DNA from 3 places in the Klebsiella sp. F11 genome. Region 1 is predicted to be linked to each of the others. Evidence: predicted binding sites of a transcription regulator. Region 1 holds the regulator's gene; each other region holds the start of a gene.
What was found. Region 1 encodes LexA, which represses DNA repair genes until DNA is damaged. Its sites were predicted from a motif close to TNCTGTATGTACATACAGNA; they were not measured.

Region 1 (4,151 bases):
TGGTAGAGCACGTAAGAGAGCAGCAGGTAGTCCATATGGCTGCGGTGGCACGGAACGTAGACGATCTCGTGTCCTTCATGCGCCAGCTGGCGCACGCGCTCGGCGTTATGAACGTTAATCCCCTGATACAGGCGGTTCCAGGTAAAACCCAGCACGCGGTCGGTCAGGCGAATCATCTCGTAGGAGAAGTTGGCGGCGATCTCCTCCATCAGCGCGATGGCGTTTTGCTGCGCCTTCTCATGGGAGATTTTCTTGCTGCGGGCTTCGTCTTCCACCGCGCGGGCGATGGCTTTTGACGCCAGCAGCTTGTTGAACAGATCCTGACGCGCCGGCAGGCGCGGGCCGACGGCGGCCAGGCGCTGGCGGGCGAAGTGCATACGCGCCACGCGGGCCAGCTTCTGGGCAATGGTCTTATCGGTGCCGTGTTCGGACGCCATTCGGCGTAGCGACACCGGCGGCGAGAAGCGCACGAAGCTGTCGCGGCCGAGCCACAGCACGGCGAAGAATTTCTGAATGCCGTTAAGCATGCGCAGCGGCGGATTGACCTCGCCCTTTTCGCGTCCGGGCGCACGACCAAACATCACTGAAACCGGCACCATTTGCACGTCGAGGTCAGGGTGGTTGCGGTGCAGATCGAGGTAGTCGTGGAACAGCTTGATGGACTCTTCTTTCGGCGTGTAGTAGGTAAAGACGCGCGGGCCGCCGTGGATAAAGACGTAGCGCGGCAGCTGGGTGCCGTCGATTTCCAGCGGTTCGAGCGGATCGGCTAAATCGTGCTCCAGGCACTGCGCGCGCAGCGTCAGCAGGTCTGCCTTCGAGTTATAGGGCAGAACGTACATAATCGGACGCGAGGTATCCAGTCCCAGTTCCTGAGCAGGTTCTGCGGGAATAGACTTGCTTTTTACCAGCAGCCGTAATGGTAAATTCAGTAATTTATAGTAAATTCGTTGCCAGCCGGACATAAACGATGTGAAGCCTCTGGTTAATCATGCAAATGCGCGGCAAGAATAACAGAAAGTGCGCAAAATTTCCGTTGCCACGCGGCAAACGCGTACACTCATTGACGTCATTTACATAAAAAGGTTCTTTTGATGGCCAATAATACCACCGGGTTAACCCGAATCATTAAAGCGGCTGGGTATTCCTGGAAAGGTTTTCGTGCGGCATGGATAAATGAGGCCGCCTTTCGTCAGGAAGGTATCGCCACCGTTATTGCCATTGCGATCGCCTGCTGGTTGGATGTTGACGCCGTTACGCGCGTGCTTTTGATAGGCTCGGTCCTGTTAGTGATGATAGTCGAAATTCTTAATAGCGCGATTGAGGCGGTGGTGGACCGGATCGGCCCTGAGCACCATGAGCTTTCCGGACGGGCGAAGGATATGGGCTCTGCGGCGGTATTTCTGGCGATCGCCATCGCGCTGATCGTCTGGGTGACGCTGCTGTGGGCGCACTATCGCTAAGCCTCCGCAGCATCAGGCCGCCCGGTCGCCCTCCGCGCGGCTTTTTTTGCGCCGCGTGGAGCAGCAGCGCTTCGCCGCAACTTCCTCCGTGCTAACCGGCCGTAGCGGGCGGCAAAAGAAAAGAATCTCCTGATTTTTGTGTGAAATTTGATTCCAAAATCACCGTTAGCTGTATATACTCACAGCATAACTGTATATACACCCAGGGGGCGGGATGAAAGCGTTAACGACCAGGCAGCAAGAGGTGTTTGATCTCATCAGGGATCACATCAGCCAGACGGGCATGCCGCCGACGCGTGCGGAAATTGCTCAGCGCTTGGGGTTCCGTTCTCCAAACGCGGCGGAAGAGCACCTGAAAGCGCTGGCGCGTAAAGGCGCTATCGAGATCGTTTCCGGCGCTTCCCGCGGCATCCGCCTGCTGACTGAAGAAGAGCCCGGCCTGCCGCTGATTGGCCGCGTCGCCGCCGGCGAGCCGCTGCTGGCGCAGCAGCACATCGAAGGCCACTTCCAGGTCGATCCGGCCATGTTCAAGCCGAGCGCCGACTTTCTGCTGCGCGTCAGCGGTATGTCGATGAAAGACATTGGTATTCTGGACGGCGATCTGCTGGCGGTACACAAAACGCAGGACGTGCGTAACGGACAGGTGGTGGTTGCGCGTATCGACGAAGAAGTGACGGTTAAACGCCTGAAAAAGCAGGGTAACGTCGTCGAACTGCTGCCGGAAAACAGCGAGTTTTCACCGATCGTGGTGAACCTGCGCGAGCAAAACTTCACTATTGAAGGACTGGCCGTCGGCGTCATCCGCAACGGCGAGTGGCTGTAACCCTCTGTTCTGACGCAGCATCGTCCGATGCGTGATGCTGCGCTGTCTCTCCTCGCTCAGGCTCTTCTCCATGTTTTTTAACGCTGCTGATAAGGCCCTGTGGCGCCTGGCGCTACCGATGATTTTCTCCAATATCACCGTCCCGCTGCTGGGGCTGGTGGATACGGCGGTTATCGGCCATCTTGATAGCCCGGTTTACCTGGGCGGCGTGGCGGTCGGGGCTACGGCAACCAGCTTTCTGTTCATGCTGCTGCTCTTTCTGCGCATGAGCACCACCGGCCTGACGTCGCAGGCGTTCGGCGCAAAGGATCCCGTTCGCCTGGCGCGCGCGCTGGTGCAGCCGCTTGGACTGGCGCTGGCCGCCGGTCTGCTGATCGTTCTGTTTCGTATGCCGCTCATTAACCTGGCGCTGCATATCGTCGGCGGTAGCGAAGCGGTGCTGGAGCAGGCCCGGCGTTTCCTCGAAATCCGCTGGCTGAGCGCCCCGGCCTCGCTCGCGAACCTGGTGCTGCTGGGCTGGCTGCTGGGCGTCCAGTATGCCCGCGCGCCGGTGATCCTGCTGATTGTCGGCAACCTGCTGAATATCGTCCTCGACCTGTGGCTGGTGATGGGCCTGCACATGAACGTGCAGGGCGCGGCGCTGGCGACGGTGAGCGCCGAATACGCCACCTTTATCATTGGCCTGCTGATGGCGAAACGCGTACTGACGCTGCGCGGCGTGTCGTTCGCTATGCTCAAGGGCGCCTGGCGCGGCGATATCCGGCGGCTGCTGGCCCTGAATCGCGACATTATGCTGCGCTCCCTGCTGCTGCAGTTCTGCTTTGGCGCGGTGACCGTGTTTGGCGCGCGTCTGGGGGGCGATATCGTGGCGGTGAACGCTATTCTGATGACTATGCTCACCTTCACCGCCTATGCGTTAGATGGCTTTGCCTACGCCGTGGAGGCCCACTCCGGGCAGGCCTACGGCGCGCGCGATGGCAGCAGGCTGCTGGAGGTGTGGCGTGCCGCCTGCCGACAATCTGGCATGGTCGCGCTGGCTTTTGCGCTGATCTACAGCGTGGCGGGAGAGCAGATTATCGCCCTGCTGACCTCGATACCCTCGCTCCAGCAGCTCGCCGACCGCTATCTGTTCTGGCAGATGATTCTGCCGGTGATTGGCGTCTGGTGCTATCTGCTGGACGGGATGTTTATCGGCGCGACGCGCGGCAGCGAAATGCGTAACAGCATGGCGGTGGCCGCTGCGGGCTTTGCCTTAACCCTGCTGACTCTGCCGGTGCTCGGTAACCACGGCCTGTGGCTGGCGCTGACGGTGTTCCTGGCGCTGCGGGGCCTGTCGCTGGCGCTGATCTGGCGACGGCACTGGCGGCGCGGAACCTGGTTTTCATAACGCATTCTGTCTTTAATATGGTTAAAGATTCCGAATAATAAAATCAACCCAGCATTCTCATCTATAGTTAACTCTATGTCCGGCACACAGCGGGCTGTTAACTCACCGAACGATGAGGACTGAATCATGAATAAAGACGAAATCGGCGGTAACTGGAAACAGTTAAAAGGTAAAGCAAAAGAGCAGTGGGGCAAGCTTACCGACGATGATATGACCGTCATCGAGGGCAAGCGCGATCAGCTGGTCGGTCGAATCCAGGAGCGTTACGGTTACGCTAAAGATCGGGCGGAGAAAGAGGTGTCCGACTGGGAAAGCAAAAATGACTATCGCTGGTAGCGAGCAAATTTAGAGCGCTAACCCTTTGTTATTGCCTGCCCGAACGCGACAAGGATGTGCGAAATCCCCTGATTCCCGCTGTGGCTAACGCCTCAGCGGGCTTTCTTTTTAATCTGGATCGTGTGGTCATGATGGCAGCGATCCG
Region 2 (4,151 bases), on a different replicon from region 1:
TACTGTTTGAATATTAGTTTAAAATTATTTCTGATGCTACTCATGGACTGCATGCCTGCACCAGCCGTGCATTGATAACGCAACAATCTGTACGCTGATAATCCTGCGTCCCGACACCTAGTGTTCCTCTATAAGCATGGCGGGAGTTTACTGACATGAGGGTCAAGTGCGATCAGAAGCGGGCTACCGGTAGCTCATTCCAGCGGGTTGTGTACACCGGTGATAGCATTTCTCTTTTCATCTGCCAGTCAGGAGCGATACCTCGTCCCGCAAACCACACTTTCCCCAGCCCTGAGTGGTTAATACCGTCGAGAACCTTCATCAGCTGGCTACTGTTGCTTCTGGGCTGAATATCATCGAACAGGTTAAGCTGCGAAACCCCGGTAGGCGTGAAATCATTGAGCATGCAACCCGCTTTTGCATAACGGTGGCCATCCACCCAAATCCGGTCCAGTGCCCTGACGGCTGCGGCAATAATGTCCCGGGTGTCCTGCGTGGGGGTCTGCCGCTTCTCGCTGGCCAGATTTCCATAATACGGTTCGCTCACAGCGAACGGTGACGTTTTTACAAACACGGCGATATGCCTGCAGAACTGCCGCTCACCGCGCAGCTTTTCAGCCGCCCGCTCCGCGTACTGGCAGACCGCCTGGCGCATCGCGTCATATTCCGTGATGCGTTCACCAAAACTCCGGCTGCAGACAATCTGCTGTTTCGGGGGAGGGGCTTCTTCCAGCGAAATACAGGCCTCTCCGTTCAGCTCCCGGACCGTTCTCTCCTGCACCACGTTAAAGTTTTTTCTGATGAAGGCCGGATCCGCGCGCGCCAGCTGCAGCGCTGTGGTGATGCCCATCGTGTTCAGTTTCTTCCCGATGCGGCGTCCGACGCCCCAGATTTCCTCCACCGGCTGCAGCGAGAGCAGTTTCTCCGTCCTGCGGCGATTTCCTGCCGTTAATGCCAGTACGCCGCCAAATTGCGGCCATTCTTTTGACGCCCACTGGGCGGATTTTGCCAGTGTTTTCGTGGGGCCCATCCCGACGCCGATGGTCAGTGCGGTATGGCGGAGAACATGCTCACGCAGCTGACGACCGAAATCCTCAAAGGCGATGCAGTTGTCGATGCCGGCGATGTCGAGGAACATCTCATCAATACTGTACTGCTCCACGCGCGGTGACAGGTCCTCAAGACAGCGCATCACGCGTTCTGACATACTGTGATAAAGCGAATAATTGCTGGAGAACACCGCCACGTTGTGCTTTTCCGCCAGCGCCTTCACCTTAAACCAGGGGGCGCCCATCGGGATTTTCAGCATTTTTGACTCCCTGCTGCGTGCGATGACGCAGCCGTCATTGTTGCTGAGCACTACCACCGGCCTGTCGCGCAGGTCCGGGCGAAACACTTTCTCGCAGCTGGCATAGAAGCTGTTCACATCAGCCAGGGCAAACATACCTGCACTCCTTACAGGCGGGCCCGGGTACGGTGAATGAAGTGCATCACCACCCCGAACAGGGTGAGTTCTTCCGGCCAGAGCGTCGGATAAGCGGGATTCATCGGCTCCAGGGCGGGGCGGGGGTGCAGGCGCAGCCGCTTCACGGTAAATCCGCCGTCCACCTCCGCAATCACCACGTCGCCGTCCACGGCGGTTTCCGCCCGGTCCACCACCAGAATGTCGCCGTCATACAGACCGAGGTCTTTCATGCTTTCCCCGCTGGCGCGTAAAAAGTAGGTCGCGGCAGGGTGACGTATGCACAGGCTGTTTAAATCGAGCTCCTGCTCAATATAATCCCCGGCAGGGCTCGGGAAACCCGCCGCACAGGCATCCGCAAACAGGGGCATCTGCAGGGAAGAGGGGGCGGCCGGAAGCGTGAACACCGCCTCCGGGTCAAACAGGGGCTCCCTGCGACTCATTCCGGCAGCCATGTGTCGTCCTGCCAGATGGCTTCGAGCATGTTCATGATGTCTGACTTTTCCTGGTCGCTGCGTGCGCCGCTGACATCCAGCGCAGTCTGCGAGCTTTTCCCGATATTCAGCCAAAGTTGAGGGTAGCGTGGTGTCAGGCGGCGCTCAATTTCCTGCTGCAGTGCGGCAAAGGTACCGCTGCGCATGGCTTTCACCTGCTCCGGAGAAAAACGAACGGAAATCTGTAACATGATGCACCTCATTACTGTATGGATGTACAGCTATTATTTTTCCGTTCGGCAGAATTTGCAAGCCTCTTTATGCAGGTCTGTGCTGATCCCCTGCTGTCATGGCGAAAAGAGCGAGTGGCGGAAAAGCGGGTGTCAGGACTGCGCAGGCGCAGGTATCCTGTCATATACAGATATCCGATGTGTTTTTTTCCCCGAGGAGCGCTTTATGTCACCCGGCTTCAGAAATGTTCTCCGGTTTGCCGGCGTTCCCGTCGACAGCCGTGAACCGGTACGCAGAAAATTCGGCAGCCGGCTGATACTGACCGTGACCCTCTGCCTGCTCCCGCTTCTGGTGTTCGACGTCCCGCAGTGGGTTTTTGTTCTGTCGCAGGTTATCTGGGGCGCAGGCGTGTATATCGGCCTGTCTGTGGCCGGGGATACATCCCGGCACCGCTGATTATTCCCTTCCGGCTGTTCAAAAAAGGAACAGTCGTTGTGACGCCTGTCTTTCCGTGGCTCTCCGCAGCCTGCCTTCAGGTTATCCACAGGGTTAAACAGATGCATTGTGGACAGATGTGCCGGTGACGGGCACAGGTGGTTGTATCCGGACGGCGACGTCTGGTTTAACAGCATCATTCCGCTCGATGACCTGGAGACCCGTATCCTGCACGGTCTGAAGTTCCTCGACACCTGGCGTGTCTTCGGTAAGCCGGAGGCGCCAGTCGTCAGCGACGAGTGGGGCGATGACTGGCGGGATATCACCCGCTGACCTTTTCCTGACCGGGCGTTCTGCCCGGTTTTTTTACCCCGGCAAAGGTTGTCGCCTCATCCCGGCTCCGCTTTTATCCGCGACGGCGTCGCGGGGAATGAGACTGCCGCACGCTGCCAGTGTCTCGCGTCCGGTCTGGTACGGGACGGGCGGCTTTTCCGCTCCGGCCCGGCGTCGTTGACAGTTTACGCCAGTCCCTCGCCATTCTAAGGAACGCCCTTCAAGCCGCTTTTGCGGCATATTCTCGCCGTCGAACAGACTGACGGCTGCGATATTCCACAGTCGGCCTGACCCGTGACCGGACGCGATGAACAGGCAGCGTGCGGCAGGGAACGGTATCGCGGTGATGCCTCCTGCCCCCTCTGACTACAGGAGTGCTGCCATGTCCAGATTCATTCTCGGGGACTGTACTGACGTGATGCGCGGATTTCCCGACCGTGCCGTTGACCTTATTGTGACCGATCCGCCTTACCTCGTCGGCTTTAAGGATCGTTCAGGCCGCCAGATTGCCGGCGACGTCACCGATGAATGGCTGGAGCCTGCCACCCTTGAGATGTACCGCGTGCTGAAAAAAGACGCGCTGATGGTCAGCTTCTACGGCTGGAACCGCGTTGACCGCTTTATGGCGGCGTGGAAAGCGGCGGGGTTCTACGCGGTGGGGCAGATTGTGTTCACCAAAACCTATGCCTCCAACCGCCGCAGCGCGAAGGGGCGTCGCGGGTTTGTGGATTACCGCCATGAAGGGGCCTACGTGCTCGCCAAAGGCCGCCCGGTGCCGCCTGAAAAACCGCTGCCGGACGTGCTGCCTTTCCCGTACACGGGTAATCCGCTGCATCCGACCCAGAAGCCGGTGGAAGCGCTACAGCCGCTGATTGAGTCATTCAGTGCCCCGGGGGCGATTGTCCTCGACCCGTTTGCCGGCAGCGGCTCGACCTGCGTCGCCGCATACCGCGCCGGACGCCGCTATATCGGCATCGAAATGCTGGAGCAGTACCACCGGAAAGGGGCCGAACGGCTGGCCGCGATGCGCCGCGCCGTCAACACCCCGGCGGCGAACGAAGAGTGGATGCCGGAGGCCGCCTGATGAACTACGACGGACACGAAGCCCTTCGCCGCGAGGTGGCGGCACTGGTCAACAGCATGTGCGACCTGCGTACCACCCTCAAAGTGCTGGAAGACCGTTATCACTGGCGGCATGAAGGACTGACTGAACGGCTGGCCGGGCAGAGCCTGCGACGCATCAACACCCTGCTGAA
Region 3 (4,151 bases), 1.4 Mb from region 1:
CGATTCTGGCGGTGGAGGACGAAGGTCCGGGAATTGATGAAGCGAAAAGCGGCGAGCTGAGCAAAGCGTTTGTTCGCATGGACAGCCGCTACGGCGGCATTGGTCTGGGATTAAGCATCGTCACCCGTATCGCCCAGCTGCACGATACCCAGTTCTTTTTGCATAACCGCCAGCCGGGCCCCGGCGTTCGCGCCTGGGTGCTCTTCCCCAGGCCTTCGCGTCAGAAGGTCAGCACCCACTGATGGAAGAAGGCGACGACGATAATAAAGGCGCAGGTGATGGCCAGATATTGGTGAAAGTGTAGTTTTTGCATGACGCTATCCTCATTAGAATGGAGATAGTGTCCCTGAACAAGATTAAGCGGATATTAAGATCCGGCCCAGCGGGCCATTTTATTTGCCATTTTGGCCCGGGCGGCGCGCGCATCCGCAGGCGCTGCCCGTAGGTCGCGAGCGTTCCGCGCGGCCCCAGGCTGGCGGCAACGGCCGCTGGCCTACGACGCGGCGATAAACAGCTCCCGCAGCGTATGCAGCTGGTCGCGGATCTGCGCCGCTTCTTCGAACTCCAGGTTCTGCGCATGCTGCATCATCTGCCCTTCCAGCTCGTGAATGCGCTGCTGCAGCGCTTTTGGCGTCAGCGCTGGCGTATCCGCCTCCACCGGTGAACGCGACTTGCCGCGCCCCTTGGCCTTGGTCTTCGCCAGGCTGCTGCCCAGCGCCAGAATATCGACCACCTTCTTGTTCAGGCCCTGCGGGATGATGCCGTTCTCTTCGTTGTAGCGCTGCTGCTTCTCACGACGCCGCTCGGTTTCGCTGATGGCCTTCGCCATCGAGGCGGTGATTCTGTCGCCGTAGAGAATCGCCTTACCGTTGATGTTACGCGCCGCGCGGCCGATGGTCTGGATCAGCGAACGCTCGGAGCGCAGGAAGCCCTCTTTGTCCGCATCAAGGATCGCCACCAGCGAAACCTCCGGCATATCCAGCCCCTCACGCAGCAGGTTGATCCCGACCAGCACGTCGAATTCGCCGAGGCGCAGATCGCGGATAATCTCCATACGCTCGACGGTATCGATATCCGAATGCAGGTAGCGCACGCGCTCGCCGTGCTCTTCGAGGTACTCGGTCAGGTCTTCGGCCATCCGCTTGGTCAGGGTCGTCACCAGCACGCGCTCGTTGATGGCGGAGCGCTGGCGAATCTCCGATAGCAGATCGTCGACCTGAGTGCCCACCGGACGCACTTCGATGACCGGGTCCAGCAGGCCGGTCGGACGGACCACCTGATCGACCACCTCATCGCCGGATTTATCCAGCTCATAGGCGCCGGGCGTCGCCGAAACGTAGATAGTCTGCGGCGCCAGCGCCTCAAACTCCTCAAACTTCATCGGACGGTTATCCAGCGCCGACGGCAGGCGGAAACCGTACTCCACCAGCGTCTCTTTACGCGCCCGGTCGCCGCGATACATCCCGCCGATTTGCGGAATGGTGACGTGGGATTCATCGATAACCAGCAGGCCATCCGCCGGCAGATAGTCGAACAGCGTCGGCGGCGGCTCGCCCGGCCCGCGTCCGGAAAGGTAGCGCGAGTAGTTTTCAATGCCCGAGCAGTAGCCCAGCTCGTTCATCATTTCAAGGTCAAACTGGGTACGCTGGCTCAGGCGCTGCTCTTCCAGCAGCTTGTTGTTTTCCAGCAGCACCTTGCGCCTGTCCGCCAGCTCGACTTTTATCTCTTCCATCGCCTGAACGATACGTTCGCGCGGAGTAACGTAGTGCGTTTTCGGGTAGATGGTATAGCGCGGAATGGACGATTCCACCTGTCCGGTAAGCGGGTCAAAGAGCGACAGACGTTCAACCTCTTCGTCGAACAGCTCAATGCGCAGGGCAATGTCGTCCGATTCGGCCGGGAAGACGTCGATGACCTCGCCGCGAACGCGGAAGGTCCCGCGCTGGAACGCCTGGTCGTTGCGGGTGTACTGCAGCTCCGCGAGGCGGCGCAGAATCGCCCGCTGGTCAATCAGCATGCCGGTAGTCAGGTGCAGCATCATTTTCAGGTACAGGTCGGGATCGCCGAGGCCATAAATGGCCGAGACCGAGGCCACCACGATGACGTCGCGGCGCTCCAGCAGTGCCTTGGTTGCCGACAGGCGCATCTGCTCAATATGTTCGTTGACCGAGGCGTCCTTCTCGATGAAGGTGTCCGAACTCGGCACGTAGGCTTCGGGCTGGTAGTAGTCGTAGTAGGAGACGAAGTACTCGACGGCATTCTCCGGGAAAAACTCCTTCATTTCGCCATACAGCTGCGCCGCCAGGGTCTTGTTAGGCGCGAGCACCATCGTCGGACGCTGCAGGTCGGCAACGACGTTAGCGATGGTGAAGGTTTTCCCCGATCCGGTTACTCCCAGCAGCGTTTGGTGCGCCAGGCCATCTTCCAGCCCCTCTTCGAGGCGGCGGATGGCTTCCGGCTGATCGCCAGAGGGACGGAAAGCGGAATGCAGCGTGAACGTTTTACTCATATGTCTGACCCTGAAGGAGGATGAAGCGCCCGGCGCGAAACAGCAGGTGTTTAATTCTACTCGCCGCCGCCGCTTTTGCCAATAAATAATACTGGATATAAAACCAGTATCGTATTATTGTTTGCCCTGTAAACCCTGCGTCAGGCGGTTACATTTGAGCAAAAAAAGACCGTCTTGTGGAATAATCCGCCGCTGAGTAAGGTTATCCCCAGAAAATTTTGTCATTTAACATTTGTCAAGCAAGGCGATGAATCTTTTATGGCAGCAGGTGACACTTTCCTTACAGCCATTGATTTTATACAACCAATTGATATAAAACAGAATTTAATAAAAGACGGGTTTCGCGCCAATTCCGCCGCAGGCCGCGTAATCTCTAGCTTACCGCAAGTTCTCTAACTCTAATACACAAGGTTATCCACAGGAATAGTGGATAACTCGCTGCAGGCCATGACCTCTGCCACCCGGCCGAAATTGTCCGCCGAACAAAAACGCGCGGCTAAAAAATATTATTGAATTATTTTTGATGTTTATCAGCTAAAGACGGCCGCCTTTTTGCTTCTTTCTGCACCACGTTTCACGCCGCTTAGCACCGGGAGAGTGCAGCCGCTTCGCCGATCCCTGCGCGGGGCTGCAGGCGCGACCTGTTCTGGCAGAAAAATGCCGTCACTTCTTTTTCCTGGCAAGAGATTTGCAGAATGTTTGTCCCGCTCGTCGTCGCCAAAAAGGAGAAAACGTCTATGTTGAGTCTACGCGCCGTCAATCAGTACTATGGAAGCCAGCACACGCTGTGGAACGTCGATCTTGAGCTCAGGCCAGGAGAGTGCACCTGCGTGATGGGAAGCCAGGGAATGGGGAAAACCACTCTGGTCAACTGTATTACCGGAAATCTCCCGGTCGCCAGCGGCAGCATCACCTGGCAGGAGCGCGGGGCGCCGCCCTGCGACCTGATGCCGCTCTCCGCTCATTCACGCAGCATCATCGGTATCGGCTACGTGCCGCAGGACCGGCGCATCTTTACCCAGCTCAGCGTAGAAGAGAATCTGCATGTTGCGCTGGCGGCAGGCGGGACGCCCGGCGCCGTGGTGAGCAGCGAGATTTACGATCTGTTTCCGCAGCTCTACGCCCTTCGCCAGAGCAAGGGCGCCGCGCTTATGGAAGACGACAGGTATCAGCTGGCGCTGGCGAGGGCGCTGATCGTCCGACCGCGCCTGCTGATACTCGACGAGCCGTCGCGCGGCAGCGGACAGCACTTTATGCATAAGCTGGGGGATCTGCTGGTGCGCCTGAACCGGGATATCGGCTTAACGGTGCTGCTCGCCGAGCAGCACCTGCCGTTTATTCGCCGGGTGGCCGACCGCTTCTGCCTGCTGCACCGCGGGCGCAGCGTGGCGCAGGGCGACGTTATGGAACTGGATGAACCGCTGCTGGCGAAGTGGATGACGCCCGATCCAGCGCGCTAAGATCGAGATATCGGCCGAGATCCTGCCGCGACGACGCCTCCTCCAGCCACGGGATCTCGCCCAGCATGGGCGCGGCCAGCAGCCGTTTGAGGGTCGTGAGGTATTCGCGGTGGCGCTTCCCCGGCGGCTGGACGTCGTTGGCAATCCAGCCCGCCAGCGGCAGTCCCGCCTGGCGCACCGCC

Region 2: a site for LexA is predicted at 2,160-2,179, ahead of AC1M2H_RS29480 (DinI-like family protein). Genes of this name have one in related genera too.
Region 3: a site for LexA is predicted at 2,599-2,618, ahead of uvrB (excinuclease ABC subunit UvrB). Genes of this name have one in related genera too.

Annotation. Positions count from the first base shown of each region.
Region 1 is NZ_CM160060.1:5,269,210-5,273,360, reverse strand. It holds gene plsB (glycerol-3-phosphate 1-O-acyltransferase PlsB) at 1-962, opposite strand, end outside; gene AC1M2H_RS25905 (diacylglycerol kinase) at 1,092-1,460, shown strand; gene lexA (transcriptional repressor LexA) at 1,675-2,283, shown strand; gene dinF (MATE family efflux transporter DinF) at 2,354-3,670, shown strand; gene AC1M2H_RS25890 (CsbD family protein) at 3,797-4,006, shown strand; gene zur (zinc uptake transcriptional repressor Zur) at 4,099-4,151, opposite strand, start outside.
Region 2 is NZ_JBWYFE010000003.1:46,658-50,808, forward strand. It holds gene AC1M2H_RS29470 (Y-family DNA polymerase) at 173-1,444, opposite strand; gene umuD (translesion error-prone DNA polymerase V autoproteolytic subunit) at 1,456-1,905, opposite strand; gene AC1M2H_RS29480 (DinI-like family protein) at 1,902-2,147, opposite strand; gene AC1M2H_RS29485 (hypothetical protein) at 2,353-2,583, shown strand; gene AC1M2H_RS29490 (hypothetical protein) at 2,692-2,895, shown strand; partial or broken gene AC1M2H_RS29495 (hypothetical protein) at 2,944-3,206, shown strand; gene AC1M2H_RS29500 (DNA methylase) at 3,278-3,979, shown strand; gene AC1M2H_RS29505 (hypothetical protein) at 3,979-4,151, shown strand, end outside.
Region 3 is NZ_CM160060.1:3,892,943-3,897,093, forward strand. It holds gene pmrB (two-component system sensor histidine kinase PmrB) at 1-242, shown strand, start outside; gene uvrB (excinuclease ABC subunit UvrB) at 494-2,509, opposite strand; gene AC1M2H_RS19265 (ABC transporter ATP-binding protein) at 3,247-3,969, shown strand; gene bioD (dethiobiotin synthase) at 3,911-4,151, opposite strand, start outside.